One region of the Actinoallomurus sp. CA-142502 genome, then DNA from elsewhere that is predicted to be linked to it. Evidence: riboswitches for the same ligand, from Rfam matches in the RefSeq annotation. Region 1 holds a riboswitch; the other holds the start of a gene.
The links. Region 1 has a riboswitch for glycine ahead of gcvT (glycine cleavage system aminomethyltransferase GcvT). Riboswitches for the same ligand answer to the same signal wherever they lie in the genome.
Positions count from the first base shown of each region.

Region 2: it holds a riboswitch for glycine, as region 1 does, so the genes downstream of both, gcvP (aminomethyl-transferring glycine dehydrogenase) here and gcvT (glycine cleavage system aminomethyltransferase GcvT) in region 1, are expected to answer to the same signal.

Region 1 covers NZ_JBNJMY010000001.1:9,590,875-9,599,632, forward strand. The annotation lists gene ACQEV1_RS44830 (SRPBCC family protein) at 1-499, shown strand, start outside; gene ACQEV1_RS44835 (dihydrofolate reductase family protein) at 570-1,127, shown strand; gene ACQEV1_RS44840 (FtsX-like permease family protein) at 1,206-3,461, opposite strand; gene ACQEV1_RS44845 (ABC transporter ATP-binding protein) at 3,458-4,135, opposite strand; gene ACQEV1_RS44850 (PadR family transcriptional regulator) at 4,132-4,656, opposite strand; glycine riboswitch at 4,781-4,878, shown strand; glycine riboswitch at 4,880-4,966, shown strand; gene gcvT (glycine cleavage system aminomethyltransferase GcvT) at 5,038-6,141, shown strand; gene gcvH (glycine cleavage system protein GcvH) at 6,138-6,521, shown strand; gene glyA (serine hydroxymethyltransferase) at 6,523-7,779, shown strand; gene lipA (lipoyl synthase) at 7,786-8,721, shown strand; gene ACQEV1_RS44875 (L-serine ammonia-lyase) at 8,724-8,758, shown strand, end outside.
Region 2 covers NZ_JBNJMY010000001.1:5,804,251-5,813,008, forward strand. The annotation lists gene ACQEV1_RS27690 (tetratricopeptide repeat protein) at 1-231, opposite strand, end outside; gene ACQEV1_RS27695 (transcriptional regulator) at 388-573, shown strand; gene gcvP (aminomethyl-transferring glycine dehydrogenase) at 612-3,452, opposite strand; glycine riboswitch at 3,510-3,620, opposite strand; glycine riboswitch at 3,622-3,719, opposite strand; gene ACQEV1_RS27705 (ABC transporter permease) at 3,789-4,622, opposite strand; gene ACQEV1_RS27710 (ATP-binding cassette domain-containing protein) at 4,622-5,584, opposite strand; gene ACQEV1_RS27715 (TetR/AcrR family transcriptional regulator) at 5,694-6,488, shown strand; gene ACQEV1_RS27720 (lysylphosphatidylglycerol synthase transmembrane domain-containing protein) at 6,668-8,758, shown strand, end outside.

The DNA of each region.
Region 1 (8,758 bases):
CACGGCCTGCGAGTACCTGCTGGAGGGCCGGGACGGCGGAAGCACCGTCCTGCGGTTCGTGCACAGCGGCATCCTGAGCGACGACTGGGATGCGGAGTACTACGACAGCATGAAGGCAGGCGACCTGATGTACCTCAAGCAGCTCGCCGCCTACCTGAAGTACTTCCCGGGCCGCTACGCCACGCGCAACCTGTTCCTGGTCGGCCCGGCCGTGCCGGACAACGAGCGGGTGTGGTCGCGGTTCGCGGCCGCGCTCTCGCTGACCGGCGAGATGAACCAGGGTGCGCCCGTGCGATTGAACGTACCCGGCCTGCCCGCCACCGACGGTGTGGTCGAGTTCCTCGGCACGCCATATTTCGTCGGTGTGCGCACCCCGCACGGCATCCACCTGTTGATCAAGGGCTACCGGAACACGCTCGTCGTCGGGTACCACGGCTTTTCCGCCGACGAGGACGAGAAGGAGATCGAGTCGGCGTGGCGGTCCTGGCTCGCGTCGTAGGTGTCCAAGAGGGGCGTTGGACCTGCGCTGGGACCGTCCCGGCGCGGGAAGAAACAAACGGAGGCGTCGGATGCGTAGGTTGATTCTGGGCTTTTACGTCTCACTCGACGGCAAGAGCGCCGACGGGGACAACGGAATCCGGGACGTCATGGACAGCATCGACGACCCCGAGCAGGAGGAATACTTCGTCAGCCGGCTGTGGGAGGCCGGAGCCTTCCTCATGGGCCGCAAGACCTACGAGATCTGTGCCGGATACTGGCCCACCTCCGACCACCCGTCCGCCAAGGCCATGAACGAGATCCCCAAGGTCGTGTTCTCCCGCACCCTCGAAACCGCCGACGACTGGCCCGAGACCCGGATCGCCGGCGGTGACACCGCGGAAGAGATCGCCAAGCTCAAGGCCGGGCCCGGCAAGGACCTCGTCGCCTGCGGCGGCACCGAGTTCATGCAATCGCTGATCAAGCTCGGCGTGGTCGATGAGTACCGCCTGTGGGTGCTCCCCGCCATCACCGGCAAGGGCGCGCCACTGGTCCCCGAACTGGACGAGGCTCGGAAGCTGCGCCTGGTGAAAAGCACGGCCTTCCCCTCCGGAATCCTCGAACTGTGTTTCGTACCAGCCGACAGATAAAACCCGCCAAGCGACGCACAGTTACGGTGGCATCGGGACGTAGGCGTGCCGAACGAGTGAGGGGATCGGTGAGCCCCCTCACTCGTTCCGCGCGGTCTCGGGCCCGGTGATCCGCCGGAGCAGGGGCAGGGTGGCGGCGATGACGCCGAGGGAGACGGCGAGCCCTGCCACGACCGTGACGGCGAAGCCGATGCCCGGCGGGTGCAGCGGGTAGTCCAGCTGTGACCTCAGGAACAGCCCGGCGGCCAGGAACCCCGCCCCCGTCGCCACGACGGCGTTGGCCAGCAGCGGGACCGCGCTCTCCAGGACGACGGCCCGGCCGAGGGTCGCGAGCCGGACGCCCGTGAGCCGCAGCAGGCTGAACGGCCGTTTGCGCTCGTTCAGGCCGCCGACCACGCTCGCCGCCAGGGCACACCCGGCGATGCACAGGCTGACGACGATCACCACGTCGGCCAGGCGTTCGTACCCCCTGAGCAGCCGCGCGGTGTCGGCGTTCGCACGCATCTCCCGGACGGTGGCCGCCGGCTCGCGGTGCGGGAAGGCGACGGCGAGCACGGTCCGCGCCCGTTCGACCGCCGACGCCGACCCGTCGGTGCCGACGACGACCGTCTGGACCGGGAGGCGCCGCGCCCGCGACGAGGACAGGGCGGCGGCGGGCCAGTCCGTGCCGGGGAGGCGTTCGGAGTCGAAGACGTAGTCGGGCGGCACCGACACCACGTCCGCGCCGGCGGCGCACCGCCCGAAGTGCGGCACCCCGGCCAGCTCGCGGCACGACATCAGCCCGGCCACCATCGGCCGGGGGCCGCCCAGCGAGAGCGTCGTGCCGAGCGGGTTCGTGTGGATCAGCATGACGCCCCGTACGCCGGGGATCGAGCGCAGCCGGGCCAGGACCTGGTCGGAGACCGGGACGGAGGCGCGGGGCACGCCCGGCGTCCTGGTCCAGCCGTGGGAGTACTCGGCCACCAGCGTGCCGCGGGCCGCCGCGTCGCTCTCGGGCAGGCCCTCTTCGGCCACCATCGTGTTGATCACTCCGACCGCCGTGCTGGTGACGAAGAGGGCGAGCACGAGGCCGCTGACCGCGCGGTAGCCGGCCTTCGGGTCGTCGGCGAGCCGCCGCCCGGCGATCAACGCCGCGGGACGGCGGGCGTACCGCGCGACGACGCGTGAGCCGGCCATGGTCAGCCACGGCCCGGCGACGACCAGGCCGCCCATCATCAGGAAGATCCCGGTGAGGTACGCCCAGATCTGGCCGTTCGTGGTGTCGGGGCGACGGCCGACGAAGAACGCCAGCTCGGCGACGCCGGCGACGAGCGGGATCAGCCGGTACGGGCGAGGCGGGCGCGGAGTGACGCGCCGGCTCACGCCGAGCGGGGAGATCCGCACTCGGCGCAGCGCGAGGCGCGCCGCGATCATCGCCCCGATCGGGACGCCGACGGCGGCGAGCGCGACCTGGAGCGGGTTGAGCGACAGGTCGGCGGCGTAGAACCGCTCGCCGGTGAGCGGGAGCGCGGTCAGGCGCGTGCGGAAGAGGAAGAACAGTCCGAAACCGCCCGCGGTGCCCGCGACCGCCGCGACGCTGGACTCGACGGCCGCGACCAGGGAGATCTGCCGGGGCGTGGCGCCGACCAGGCGCATGGCGGCGAAGCGTTGTTCGCGACGCGTGGCGACGAGCCGGGTGACCGTGCCGATGAAGATCAGCACGGGGAAGAGCAGCGCCGCCGCCGTGACCGACAGGATGAGGTCGATGCCGTTCGCGTTGGTGCCGGCGTTGCAGCTCGAACAGCTGCTGGGCGTCCTGGTGGCGATGGCGGTCACCTTCGCCGCGCCGGGGGCGCGCGAGAGTTCGGCGGCGCTCGCGCCCGCGATGACGTACAGCGAGTCCGGGGACGGGAGCGCGGCCGGGCCGATCGTGCCGATCCGGCGGCCGGGGTAGCGGTCGCCGAGCCGGCCGGGCGGTGCCGTGCGCAGCAGCGCGGTCAGCGCGGGTGACGCGTAGTACTCCCCCGGCCCGGGCGGGCGCGGGATGCCGGGTGGAACGGGTGAGCGGGGCCCGGTGGCGGCGACGTCGACCCGGGTGATCGTCCTGCCCTCGTAGCGCTCGTAGCCGAGGGTGGCCCACAGTGGGTCCGGGGACGGCGGAACACCCGCCGTGGCCTCGGGGGACGCGGAGTTCAGCCAGGCGTAGCGGGCGTTCTGCGCGTTGACCGCGTTGACGCCCGCCAAGGTCGCCAGCAGCAGCCCGACTCCCAGCGCGACGGCGGCCGCCGTGACCACCAGCCGCACGGCCGCCTCTCGCCCGCCCGCCACGGCCAGCCGCACACCGAACCCGATCACGAGATCACCCCGATCGACGTGGTCCTCCCGTCGCGGACGATGACCTCGCGGTCGGCGTACGCGGCCACCCGCGGCTCGTGGGTGACCAGGATGACCGTGGTGCCCTCCTCGCGGGCGGCGGACACGAGCAGCTCCATGACCTGCTCCCCGGTGAGCGAGTCGAGCGCGCCGGTCGGTTCGTCGGCGAACAGCACCCGCGGGCTCGCGACCAGGCCTCGGGCCAGTGCGACGCGCTGGGCCTGCCCGCCGGACAGCTCGCCGGACCGCCGCCGCTCCAGGCCGTCCAGGCCGAGCCGTTCGAACCAGGGGTGGGCCTGCCGGACGGCCGCGCCCCGGCGCATGCCGCCGAGCAGCAGTGGCAGTGCGACGTTCTCCTCGGCGGTCAGCTCGGGGACGAGCTGACCGAACTGGAACACGAAGCCGAAGCGGTCGCGGCGCAGGGCGCTGCGCTCGGCCTCGCCCATGGTGTCCACCCGGCGGCCGTCGAACCGGACCTCGCCGGAACCCGGCGTGAGGATCCCGGCCAGGCAGTGCAGCAGGGTCGACTTGCCCGACCCGCTCGGGCCCATGACGGCGAGGATCTCGCCGGCCTCGGCCGACAGGCTCGCGCCCCGCAGCGCGGGCGTGCTGCCGAACGACAGCGTCACGTCGCGCGCCTCCACGAGAGTCGTCACGGCAGGACCTCGCGTTTCAGCGCGTCGAGCCGGGCCGCGGTGAGGTCGATCCAGCGCAGGTCGGACTCCAGGTGGAACAGGCCGTGGTCGGCGAGCAGCGCGTCGACCAGGTCGCCGGTCCGCTTGGTCTCGGTCAGCTCGCGCATGCGTTTCAGGTGGGCGGCGCGCTGGGCGTCGAGGTACGCCTCGGCGTCGCGGTCGAGCAGCAGCGCGAGCACGACCTTCGTGAACAGCACCGTCTGCAGGTGCGGCTCGGCCTCGACCGGCTCGGCGAGCCAGGACTCGAACTCGGTCGCCCCCGTCTCGGTGATGACGTACCGCTTGCGGTCGGGGCCCGAGCCGGCCTCGGTCTCGCCCACGACCACCTTCCCCGCACGGGCGAGCCGGCCGAGGGTGGCGTAGACCTGGCCGAAGGACAGCGGCCTGCCCCGGCCGAACAGCGCGTCGTAGTCGCGTTTCAGGTCGTACCCGTGGCTCGGCTCCCGTTCGAGCAGGCCGAGGAGGGCGTAGGGAACGCTCATGAGACGGAGGGTACGTCGCGCGTATACTCGCCGTCTATACACTCAGCGTGTATCCGCGTGGCCAGGTGGGCCGATGTGCGGGCTGTCGCCGCGCGACGGGCGCTGCTAGCCTGGCGGCAGCCGTTGATCCCGCGCGGGAGAGCGCCCGGACCGCCAGTCCGGGCCGCCGAAGGAGCAACTCCTCCCCGGAACCTCTCAGGCGACGAAGACCGCGCGGAGCAGGCGACCTCTGGAAAGCGGAGCACTGCTCCCGCCGAAGGTGCAAGCCCCCCGGGCGAAGCTCTCAGGCGCCGATGACAGAGGGGGAGGCGCCGAGACCGCACGCGAACCAGTGGGACGATATGACCCCCGGATCGCCCGCGCGATAAGGAGCCTGCCGCGATGTCCGTTCCGGACACCAAGAAGACACCACTCCACGAGGTCCACGAGGGCCTCGGCGCCACCGTCACCGAGTTCGCCGGTTATCGGATGCCGCTGCGCTACGGCAGCGAGACCGCCGAGCACCAGGCGGTCCGTACCAGCGCCGGCCTGTTCGACCTGTCCCACATGGGAGAGATCTTCGTGACCGGCCCGCAGGCCGGGGCGGCGCTCGACTACTCCCTCATCGGACACCTTTCGGCGCTCGCCGTGGGCCGGGCGCGCTACACGATGATCTGCGACGCCGACGGCGGCGTCCTGGACGACCTGATCGTCTACCGGCTGGCCGCCGAGACCTATCTGATCGTGGCCAACGCCGCGAACGCCGCCACCGTACGCTCAGAGCTGACCGCGCGGGCCGAGAAGTTCGACGGGGCCACCGTCGACGACCGCTCCGACGCGTACGCCCTCGTCGCGGTCCAGGGGCCGAAGGCGCAGGGGATCCTCGGCAAGCTCACCGACGCCGCGCTCGGCGACCTGAAGTACTACGCGATCCTGCCCGGCGCGGTGTCCGGCGTCGACGCCCTGATCGCCCGCACCGGCTACACGGGCGAGGACGGCTTCGAGCTGTTCGTCTCCGCCGGCGACGCCGTGGCGACCTGGGCGGCGCTGACCGAGGCCGGCGGCGACGACCTGCGGCCCTGCGGGCTGTCCTCGCGCGACACGCTGCGCCTGGAGGCCGGGATGCCGCTGTACGGCAACGAGCTGACCGCCGAGACGACGCCGTTCGACGCGGGCCTCGGCCGTACCGTCAAGTTCGACAAGGGCGACTTCGTCGGACGTGCCGCGCTGGCCGCGATCGCCGACAAGGCGCCGGAGCGCACCCTCGTCGGCCTGGTCGCCAGGGGACGGCGGGTGCCCCGGCACGGGTACGACATCGTGGGATCAGACGGCACGCCGTGCGGAGTCGTGACCAGCGGCGCGCCGTCCCCGACACTGGGCAAGCCCATCGCCATGGGCTATATCCACGCGGGTCACACCGAAGACACCGATCTGGCGGTGGACATCCGCGGCAAACATGAGCCGGTCGACAAGGTCGCCCTGCCTTTCTATAGGAGGACCCCGTGAGCAACGTTCCCGAGACCCTTTCCTACACCGAAGAGCATGAGTGGATTACCGAGCCGTCCGACGGTGTTGTGACTGTGGGGATCACCGCCTATGCCGCCGACGCCCTCGGTGACATCGTGTACGTCTCGTTGCCGCAGGAGGGCGCCACGGTCGAGGCCGGGGAGCCCTGTGGCGAGGCGGAGTCGACCAAGTCGGTGAGTGACATCTATGCGCCGGTGACGGGGGAGGTCGTGGCGGTGAACGGTGCGGTCGAGGAGGACCCGGCCGTGATCAACACCGACCCGTACGGGGAGGGCTGGCTACTGAAGATCCGTACCGACGGTGACGGCCCCGACCTGCTGGACGCGCCGGCCTACTCCAAGCTGATCGAGGAGGCGTGAGATGAGCCTGTCCAACGCCCCTCTCTCCGAGATCGACCCAGAGGTCGCGTCGGCCATCGCCGAGGAGCTGCACCGCCAGCAGTCGACCCTGGAGATGATCGCCTCGGAGAACTTCGCCCCGGTGGGCGTGCTCGAGGCCCAGGGCTCGGTGATGACGAACAAGTACGCCGAGGGCTACCCGGGCCGCCGCTACTACGGCGGCTGTGAGTACGTCGACGTCACCGAGCAGCTCGCGATCGACCGCGCCAAGGCCCTGTTCGGCGCCGACCACGCGAACGTGCAGCCCCACTCGGGGGCGCAGGCCAACATCGCGGTGTACTTCGCGCTGCTCCAGCCGGGCGACACCATCCTGGGCCTGGACCTCGCCCACGGCGGGCACCTGACCCACGGCATGAAGATCAACTACTCGGGCAAGATGTTCAACGTCGCCGCCTACCACGTAGGCGAGGACGGCCTGGTCGACATGGACGAGGTCGCCCGGCTGGCGCGCGAGCACCGGCCGAAGATGATCGTCGCCGGCTGGTCGGCGTACCCGCGGCAGCTCGACTTCGCCGAGTTCCGCCGCATCGCCGACGAGACGGGCGCGCTGCTCATGGTTGACATGGCGCACTTCGCCGGGCTCGTCGCCGCCGGGCTGCACCCCTCGCCGGTGCCGCACGCCGACGTCGTCACGAGCACGACGCACAAGACCCTCTGCGGGCCCCGCGGCGGCCTCATCCTGTGCCGCGAGGAGTTCGCCAAGAAGATCAACTCCGCGGTGTTCCCGGGCACGCAGGGCGGGCCGCTGGAGCACGTGATCGCCGCCAAGGCCGTGGCCCTGAAGATCGCCGCGTCCGAGGAGTTCGCCGAGCGCCAGCGCCGTACGGTCGAGGGCGCGAAGGCACTGGCGGCGCGGCTGTCGCGCGAGGACGCCGCCAAGGCGGGCGTGAAGGTGCTGACCGGCGGCACCGACGTGCACCTGGTCCTGGTCGACCTGGTCGACTCGGAGCTGACCGGCCGCGACGCCGAGGACCGGCTGCACTCCATCGGCATCACCGTCAACCGCAACGCCGTCCCGAACGACCCGCGGCCGCCGATGGTGACCTCCGGGCTGCGGATCGGCACGCCCGCGCTGGCCACCCGCGGCTTCCAGGAGGCCGACTTCGCCGAGGTCGCCGACATCATCGCGCTCGCGCTGCAGCCGTCGTTCGACGAGGCAGCGCTTTCGGCCCGGGTGACCGCCCTGGCCGAACAGCACCCGCTATATCCCAGTTTGTGAGATGAGATGACCATCGCCCCGGAAGGCCGCAAGCTGCTCCGCGTCGAGGCGCGCAACGCCGCGACCCCGATCGAGCGCAAGCCGCCGTGGATCAAGACCAAGCTGAAGATGGGGCCGCAGTACCGGGAGCTGACCGACCTGGTGCGCAGCGAGGGCCTGCACACCGTGTGCCAGGAGGCGGGCTGCCCGAACATCTACGAGTGCTGGGAGGACCGCGAGGCCACCTTCCTCATCGGCGGCGACCAGTGCACGCGCCGGTGTGACTTCTGCCAGATCGACACGGGCAAGCCCGCCGCGTACGACCCGGACGAGCCCCGGCGCGTCGCGGAGTCGGTCGAGCGGATGGGCCTGCGGTACGCCACGATCACCGGCGTCGCCCGCGACGACCTGCCGGACGGCGGCGCGTGGCTGTACGCCGAGACGGTACGGCAGATCCACTCCGCGCTGCCCGGCTGCGGCGTCGAGCTGCTCATCCCGGACTTCAACGCCGTGCCGTCGCAGCTCGCCGAGGTGTTCTCCTCCCGGCCTGAGGTGCTCGCGCACAACCTGGAGACGGTGCCGCGGATCTTCAAGCGGATCCGGCCGGCCTTCCGGTACGAGCGGTCGCTGTCGGTCCTGACCCAGGCGCGTGAGGACGGGCTGGTCACCAAGTCCAATCTCATCCTCGGCATGGGCGAGACCCGCGAGGAGATCACGCAGGCGATGCGCGACCTGTACGACGCGGGCTGCGAGCTGCTCACCATCACGCAGTACCTCCGGCCCACCCCCCGCCACCACCCGGTCGAGCGCTGGGTCAAGCCGGAGGAGTTCGTCGAGCTGAAGGCCGAGGCCGAGGAGATCGGCTTCGCGGGGGTGATGTCCGGGCCGCTCGTACGCTCCAGCTACCGCGCCGGGCGTCTCTACCAGCAGGCCATGGAGGCTCGCGGCGTCGTGGCCGAGTAGTCATGGCGATCAGCGTCTTCGACCTGTTCAAGGTGGG
Region 2 (8,758 bases), 3.8 Mb from region 1:
GGTGGCGATCGCGGCCCGGTCGGCCTCGCGGGCGCCGTCGAGGTCGCCGCCGCTCTCGAGCACCACCGCGAGCCCGAGGGCCGCCTGTGCGCGCTCGGCCGTCGCGCCGGCCTCCATCACCTGGCGGAACAGTGTGGCGGCCTCGTCGAGCCGGCCGCCCTCGGCGTGTCTGCGTGCCTCGTCGAGCCGGGTCGACGGATCCGTGGCCGCCTCCTCCGGCGGGGTCGTCATGACGCGCTCCGGCGGCCACGGGCGGTCCCGTCGCCGGACGTCCTCATCGGCGCCTCACAGGCGTCGCTCGCACTCATCTCCGTGCCCTTGGGGGTAGGCGGCGTGTGGCATGAGCCTAACGGGATTCGGGCCGCCTCGTCCCGCAGCGTGACCGCGATGTCCGGCTCGGGCCAATGGAAAGCGTCCTCGACACCGGAGCGCGTGTCGCGCCAGACGATCAACGCGATCGAGCAGGGCCGCGCTTCCGCTCGCGATCCGCCCGGCCCTTGTTTCGGCGGAACCGTGGAGGAGGTCCTCCACGCCGACGACGAGGACTCATTCCGCGAGTCGCGGCGCCGCTGAGCGTGCGGGCCGGGGCCCGGCCCGCACGCGCGTACGGGTCAGGACTCGAAGGCCTCCGGCGGCGGGCAGGCGCAGACCAGGTTGCGGTCGCCGTAGGCCTGGTCGATGCGGCGCACCGGCGACCAGTACTTGTTCTCCCGCAGCGACGGGACCGGGTAGGCCGCCTCCTCGCGGGTGTAGGAGTGCTTCCACTCGGTGGTCAGCAGCGACGCCGCCGTGTGCGGGGCGTTCTTGAGCGGGTTGTCGTCGGCGTCGTACTCGCCGGCCGCCACCCGCTCGATCTCCCGCCGGATCTCGATCATCGCGTCGCAGAAGCGGTCGAGCTCGGCGCGGTCCTCGCTCTCGGTCGGCTCGATCATCAGCGTGCCGGCCACCGGGAAGGCGAGGGTCGGGGCGTGGAGGCCGTAGTCGATGAGCCGCTTGGCGACGTCCTCGGCGCTGACCTTCGTCTCCTTGGTGATCTTCCGGATGTCGATGATGCACTCGTGGGCGACGAGGCCGCCCCGGCCGGTGAACAGCACCGGGTAGTGGCCGTCGAGCCGCTTGGCGACGTAGTTGGCGGCCAGCACCGCCGCCTCGGTCGCCTCGCGCAGCCCGTCGGCGCCCATCATCGCGATGTAGGCCCACGAGATCGGCAGGATGCCCGCCGAGCCCCACGGAGCCGCCGAGATCGGGCCGCTGCCGGTCTCCGGACCGGCCTCGGGCCGCAGCGGGTGGTTGGGCAGGAACGGCACGAGGTGCTCGCGCACGCCCACCGGGCCGACGCCCGGCCCGCCGCCGCCGTGCGGGATGCAGAAGGTCTTGTGGAGGTTCAGGTGCGACACGTCGGCGCCGAACTCCCCGAGGCGCGCCAGCCCGACGAGGGCGTTGAGGTTGGCGCCGTCGACGTAGACCTGGCCGCCGGCCGCGTGCACGCTCTCACAGACCTCGGTGATCGTCTCCTCGTAGATGCCGTGCGTCGAGGGGTAGGTCACCATGATCGCGGCGAGGTCGTCGCGGTGCTTGTCGATCTTGGCGTGCAGGTCGTCGAGGTCGATGTCGCCGCTCTCGGTGCTCTTGACCACGACCACCCGCATCCCGGCCATCACCGCGCTGGCGGCGTTCGTGCCGTGCGCCGAGGACGGGATCAGGCAGACGTTCCGGTGGCTCTCTCCGCGTGCGGCGTGGTAGCCGTGCACGGCGAGCAGGCCGGCCAGCTCCCCCTGCGAACCGGCGTTGGGCTGCACCGACACCTTGGCGTACCCGGTGATCTCGGCGAGCCAGGACTCGAGCTCACCGATCAGCTCGACGTACCCCCGCGCCTGCTCCAGCGGCGCGAAGGGGTGGATCTGCGCGAACTCCGGCCAGGTGATCGGCTCCATCTCGGCGGTGGCGTTCAGCTTCATCGTGCAGGAGCCGAGCGGGATCATCGAGCGGTCCAGCGCGATGTCCTTGTCCTGGAGCCGGCGCAGGTAGCGCAGCATCGCCGTCTCCGACCGGTGCGCGTGGAACACCGGGTGCGTGAGGAACTCGCTCTCCCGCCGCAGCCCCCGCGGGATCGCCTCCTGCCGGGTGAGGCCGGTGTGCTCCTCCGTCCGCCCGAACGCCCCCAGCACCGTCGCGACGTGGGCCTCGGTGGTCGTCTCGTCGCAGGAGACGCCGACGTGGTCGTCGTCGACCAGACGCAGGTTGACGCCGTCCTCCGCCGCGGCCCGTACGATCTCGCGGGCGCGGCCGGGAACCCGGGCGAGCACGGTGTCGAAGAAGGCGTCGTGGACGACCTCGACGCCCACCGCGCCCAGGCCGCCGCGCAGCAGCGTCGCGCGCTCGTGCACCCGCTCGGCGATGGCGGTGAGCCCCTCGGGACCGTGGTAGACGGCGTACATGCTCGCCATCACGGCGAGCAGCACCTGGGCGGTGCAGATGTTGCTGGTGGCCTTCTCCCGGCGGATGTGCTGCTCCCGGGTCTGCAGCGCGAGCCGGTACGCCGGCCCGCCGTCGGCGTCCAGCGAGACGCCGACGAGCCGGCCGGGGAGCTGGCGCTGGATGCCGTCACGCACCGACATGTAGCCGGCGTGCGGGCCGCCGAAGCCGTACGGCACGCCGAAGCGCTGCGTCGTGCCGACCGCGATGTCGGCGCCGAACTCCCCCGGCGGCCGGAGCAGTGTCAGGGCGAGGAGGTCGGCGGCGACCACGACCTGGGCGCCGCGCCCGTGCGCCGCCTCGGTCAGCCCCGACAGGTCGCGTACGGCGCCGCTCGCGCCCGGGTACTGCAGCAGCACGCCGAAGAAGTCGCCCTCCGGCAGTCCCCCGGACGTGTCGGCGACGACGACCTCGATGCCCAGCGGCACCGCGCGGGTGCGGATCACCTCGACGGTCTGCGGCAGCACGTCGGCGTCGACGAGGAAGGTGTCGCCGCTCCCCCGCGGCGCGACGCGGTGCGCCAGCGTCATCGCCTCCGCGGCGGCGGTGCCCTCGTCCAGCAGCGAGGCGTTCGCCACCGGCAGCCCGGTCAGGTCGCTCACCATGGTCTGGAAGTTCAGCAGCGCCTCGAGCCGCCCCTGGGAGATCTCCGGCTGGTACGGCGTGTAGGCGGTGTACCAGCCGGGATTCTCCAGGACGTTGCGCAGGATCACGCCCGGGGTGATCGTCCCGTGGTAGCCGAGGCCGATCATCGAGGTGAGCACCTGGTTGCGGGCGGCCAGCTCACGCAGCCGCGCCAGCGCCTCCACCTCGCTGAGCGCGGGCGGCAGGTCGAGCGGGCGGTCGGTGCGGATCCGGGCGGGCACGGCCGCGTCGACGAGCGCGCCGACGCCGTCGTACCCGGCGGTCTCGGCCATCGCGGCGCGTTCGGCCGGGGAGGGTCCGATGTGGCGAGCGGCGAACGGAACCTCGGTCATGGGGAGCCTCCAGGCGAGTCGGGGCGCGAACGCCACCGGGCACGCCGGTGGCCGGTCTCCCCCTCTGTCACCTGGACCTGAGAGCTTCGCCGCGACGGACGCGGCTTGCACCTTCGGTGAGGATCGGCGGCCGATGGAACGGCCGCGGTCTCCCGCTTTCCAGAGGTGCCTCGCCCACGCGGTCCTTTTGCCTGAGAGGTTCCGGGGAGGTTTGCTCCTTCGGCGCCCCGGCACTGGCTGCACCGGGATCTCTCCCGCGCGGGTTCGACGGCGATCTCCACCCTACCGGAGGGTTGTTTCCCCGACGTTAAGCATGGGGCGTGCGGGCCGTAAAGGTCAGCGGTTCAGGGTGCGGAAGCGGCGGACGCTCAGCGGAACGAAGATCACGAGTAGCACGCCGGACCAGAGCAGCGTCGCCGCCACCGGATGCCGCAGCGGCAGCGCGACGTCGCCGGCCGGAGCGCCGGGGTTGCCGAACAGCCCACGGCAGGCCGCGACCGCCGCGCTGACCGGGTTCCAGTCGGCGATCACCCGCAGCCAGGCCGGCATGCCGGCGGTCGGCACGAAGGAGTTCGACAGCATCGACACCGGGAAGACCAGCGGCACCATCTGGTCGGCGGTCTCCTCGTTCTTCACCAGCAGGCCGCAGAGCACTCCCGCCCAGGAGATCGCGTAGCGCAGGAGGATCAGCAGGCCGAACGCCGCGAGCGCCTTCGGCAGCCCGTCGTGGATGCGCCAGCCGACGGCCAGGCCGCAGCCGACCATGATGACCATGCCGAGGGCACCGACCAGGATGTCGCCGCCGACCTGCCCGAACGGCACTGCCGACCGGGCCATCGGCATCGAGCGGAACCGGTCCATGACGCCCTTGGAGGCGTCGGTGGCCACCGCGAGCATCGTGGTCATGAAGCTGGTGATCGATGTCATCGCGAACAGGCCGGGCATGAGGTACTCCCGGTAGTTCCCGCCGCCGGGAACCTTGATCGCGCTGCCGAAGACGTAGCCGAACAGCACGACCATGACGGCCGGGAAGACCAGCGCGCCGACGAGTTCCCCGGGCTGGTTCTTGAGCTGGACGAGGTTGCGCCACACCAGGGTGACGCCGTCGGTGAGGGTCCAGCGGAGCCGGTCCAGGCGTCCGGTGGGCGCGACGGGGGCATGGAGGACCATCAGGCGCTCACCTTCTCCGCGGTCTCTTCGGCCCGGCCGGTCAGGCGGAGGAACACCTCGTCGAGGGTGGGACGCCTCAGCGCGACGTCCTCGACCTCGACGCCAGCGCGGTCCAGCTCGCGCACGACGGCGGGCAGAGTGACGGAGCCGGCGGAGACGGGGACGCTCACCCGGCGGGACTCCGGATCGGTGTCCGGCTCGCCGATCCGGGAGAGCACGGCGGTGGCGTCGGCGAACGCGTCCGCGGCGGAGACGACGACGTCGATGCGGCTGCCGATCTCGGCCTTCAGCTCGTCCGGCGTGCCCGAGGCGATCACCTGTCCCCGGTCGACCACGGCGACCCGGTCGGCGAGCTGATCGGCCTCGTCGAGGTACTGCGTGGTCAGCAGCACGGTCACGCCGTCGGCGACCAGCTCGCGGATCGTGTCCCAGATCTCGCCGCGACTGCGCGGGTCCAGGCCGGTCGTCGGCTCGTCCAGGAAGAGCACCGGCGGCGCGGTGATCAGGCTGGAGATCAGGTCGATCCGGCGGCGCATTCCGCCGGAGTAGGTCTTGACCAGGCGGTCGCCGGCCCCGGCGAGGCCGAACCGCTCCAGCAGCTCGTCCGCGCGCCGCCGGGCGACCCTGGGCGGCAGGTGGTACAGGCGCCCGAAGAGCCGCAGGTTGTCGCGGCCGCTCAGCTTCTCGTCCATCGAGGCGTGCTGGCCCGCCAGGCCGATGCGGTACCGCACCTGGTCGGCGTCGCGGACCACGTCGTACCCCGCGACCCGCGCCCGCCCGGCGTCGGGCAGCGTGAGCGTCGACAGGATCCGCACGGTCGTGGTCTTGCCGGCGCCGTTCGGGCCGAGCAGGCCGAAGACGCCGCCCTCGGGCACCTCCAGGTCGACCCCGCGTACGGCCTCGGTCGGACCGAACCGCTTGCGCAGCCCCTCGGCCCAGATGGCCGGCTCCGAACTCGTCATCTCATCGTTTCCCTTCTACTGCGTACCTCGTACGCTCACTGGGTACACCGTACGCGTAACCGCGTACGCCGTACAAGCCCTGATAGGTTGGCCGATGTGAGAGGGCGGCATGACTGACGCGGCGAACCCCGCGGACGACGAGCGGATGCGGCGCTTCCGCGAAAAGATCGCGGAGTTCGAGGAGGAGCGGGCGCAGGGCCGCCGGAAGCCGACGCTCTGGGAGCGCATCGAGGGCCCCGGCCGCGGTCCGCGCCCGGCGCTGACGCATGAGCAGATCGCGCGCGCCGCCGTCGAGATCGCCGACGCCGAGGGGCTGAGCGCCGTGTCCATGCGGCGCCTCGCCGAACGCCTGGGCGTCGCCACCATGGGCCTGTACCGCTACGTCACCGGCAAGGACGAGGTCTACGAGCTGATGCTCGACGCGGTGCTGGCCGAGATCGACCTGCCGGACGGGGGCTGGCGCGAGGTCGCCGACGGGTACGCCCGCCAGTTCCGCGCGCTCAGCCTGCGCCACCCATGGACGATCCAGGCCTTCGCCCGCGTCCCGGCCTCCCTGTCCCCCAACAGCGTCGCGCTCACCGAGCGGGCCCTGACCTCCATCGAGGGTCTCGGCCTCGACGTGGACACGATGATGGCGGCGTTCGGCGCGGTGACCTCCTTCGCGCGCGGCGCGGTCTTCGCCGAGGTGGCGCAGCGGGAGGTCCTGGAGCGCAAGGGGTGGGAGTCCGAGGACGACGTACGGCTGGCGTACGCGCCGTGGGTGCGGTGGATGCTGGATTCGGGCCGCTATCCGGCGCTGGGCCGCTACATCCTCGAAGGGTCGAACCAGGACGACGCCGACTGGCAGTTCGAGTTCGGCCTCACCTGCGTACTCGACGGTATCTCCGCCCGGCTCGGCATCTGAGCCGTTGCCGCCGTGTCTCGCGAGGGCACCCTTCCGTACCCCGGGGGCGGCACAGGGGGACGTCCCGCCGATAACCGAGCTGCCGGGCTGGGAAGATTCACCTCGTGCCCGCTAACGAATCCCCCGACCGGCCACATGGCGGTGACATGCTGACGCGCCCCCGAGGCCCGGGCGGCGCGGTGACCGATCCCCCCGTCGAGGAGCCCTCGCTGCCGGCGCGCCTCCGGCGGCCCGCCGACGCCTTCCGGTTCCTGGTGTCCGTCGGCGCCATCGCGTTGATCCTCGGGCTCGCCCACGTGGCCCGCGAGACGACCAGCGGCCTGTCCTCCGACATCACGCACGGCACCGAGCAGGCGCCGCATCTGCTGCTCACGCTCGCCGGGCTCGCCTCCGGCATCGTCGTGCTCGCCGTCCCGGTCGCCTTCGGCGTCGAGCGCGTCATCCACCGCGACGGCCTGCGCGTCGCGATCGGCGTGCTCGCCGCGGTCCTGGCGCTCGGCGTGTCGCTGACGATCGACTCCTGGGTCACCGCCGCCGGCATGCGCGACCTCGCCTGGTACCTCACGTGGAAGCGGCACGGCGGTTGGTTCCCCGGCCCCGCCCACATCGACATCACGCCGGTCATCGCCTACGTCACCGCCGTACGGCTGTCCGGCCGTACGCGCTGGCAGGCCGTGACCTGGACGGTCGTCGGCCTGGACGCCATCGCCTCGCTCACCGCCGGCGCCATCACGCCGCTCGCCCTCGTCACGACGTACCTCATCGGGCGCGCCGTCGGGTACGGCACCCTGTACGCGGCCGGTTCGCCCAACACGCGGCCGCCGGGCCGCGCGGTGATGACGGCGCTGCGACGGGTGGGCCTGGAGCCGGTCCGCGCCGCGCGGGCCTCCGACGACCACGACGAGTTCCGCCGCTACGGCGTCACGCTCGCCGACGGCCGCAGCGTCGATGTGACCGTGCTCGACCGCGACCAGCAGACCGCCGGGCTGCTCTACCGGCTGTGGCGCCGCGCACGGCTGCGCGGCGGCACTCCGCGCCGGACGATCCGCTCGCTGCGCCGGTCGCTGGAACAGGAGTCGCTGATGGCGTACGCCACGGCGGCGGCCGGCGCGGCCACGCCGCGGCTCCTGGCCACCTCGGAGGTGGGCAGCGAGGCGGCCCTGCTGGCGTACGAGCACGTGCCCGGGCGCACCCTGGCGGAGGTGCCCGACGACGAGTTGACCGACGCGCTGCTCGGTGACGTCTGGCGGCTGCTGGGCGTGCTCCAGCGGCACCGGCTCGCCCACCGCCGGCTGGTCGCCGCGAGCGTTCTCGTCGCCGCGGACGGCCGCCCCCACCTCATCGACCTGCGCGCCGGGGAGACGGCCGCCGGTGACCTGGCGCTGCGGCTCGACCTGGCCCAGCTCCTCACCGACGTGGCCCTGCGCGTCGGCCCGGAGCGCGCGGTCCGTACGGCGGCGGCGGTGCTCGGCCCCGAATCCCTGGCCGCCGTGGTGCCGCTGCTGCAGAAGGTGGTGCTCGCTCGGAGCACGCGGACCGCCCTGCGCCGCGACAAGCTGTCGCTCAGCGCCCTGCGGGAACAGATCCGCGTGCTCCGCCCGGAGATCGCCGCCGAGCCGGCGCAGCTCGACCGGTTCAGCCCTCGCACGCTGATCAGCGTGATCGCCGGGATGGTCGGCGCGTACATCCTGCTGTCCCAGCTCGGCAACGTCGACGTCCCGGGGCTGCTCTCGAACGCGGACTGGCGCTGGTTCGGCGTCGGGCTGGCGGCCTCGGCGCTCAGCTACCTCGCGGCGGCGTTCATGCTGCTCGGGTTCGTGCCGGAGCGGCTGCGGCTGTGGCGCACGGTGCTGGTCCAGCTCGCGGCCTCATTCGTCAAGCTGGTGGCGCCCGCCGCGGTCGGCGGCATCGCGGTGAACACGCGTTACCTGCAGAAGTCCGGCGTCCCGGCGGGACAGGCGGCGGCCAGCGTCGGCGCCTCCCAGCTCACCGGGATGGCCTGTCACGTGCTGCTGATCCTGCTGTTCGGGTACGTCACGGGCAGCGGCGGCACCGGGCCCTCGCTTCCGCCCTCCCGGGCGATCATCATCGCGCTGCTCGCGGCGGCCGTCCTGGCGGTCGTCGTCTTCTCGATCGGTCCGCTGCGCCGCCTCGTGACGTCCCGGACGCGGTCGCTGTTCTCCGGGGTCGTGCCACGGCTCCTGGACGTGCTGCAGTCGCCGAAGAAGATCGCCACCGGCATGGGCGGCACGCTGCTGCTGACCGTGGCG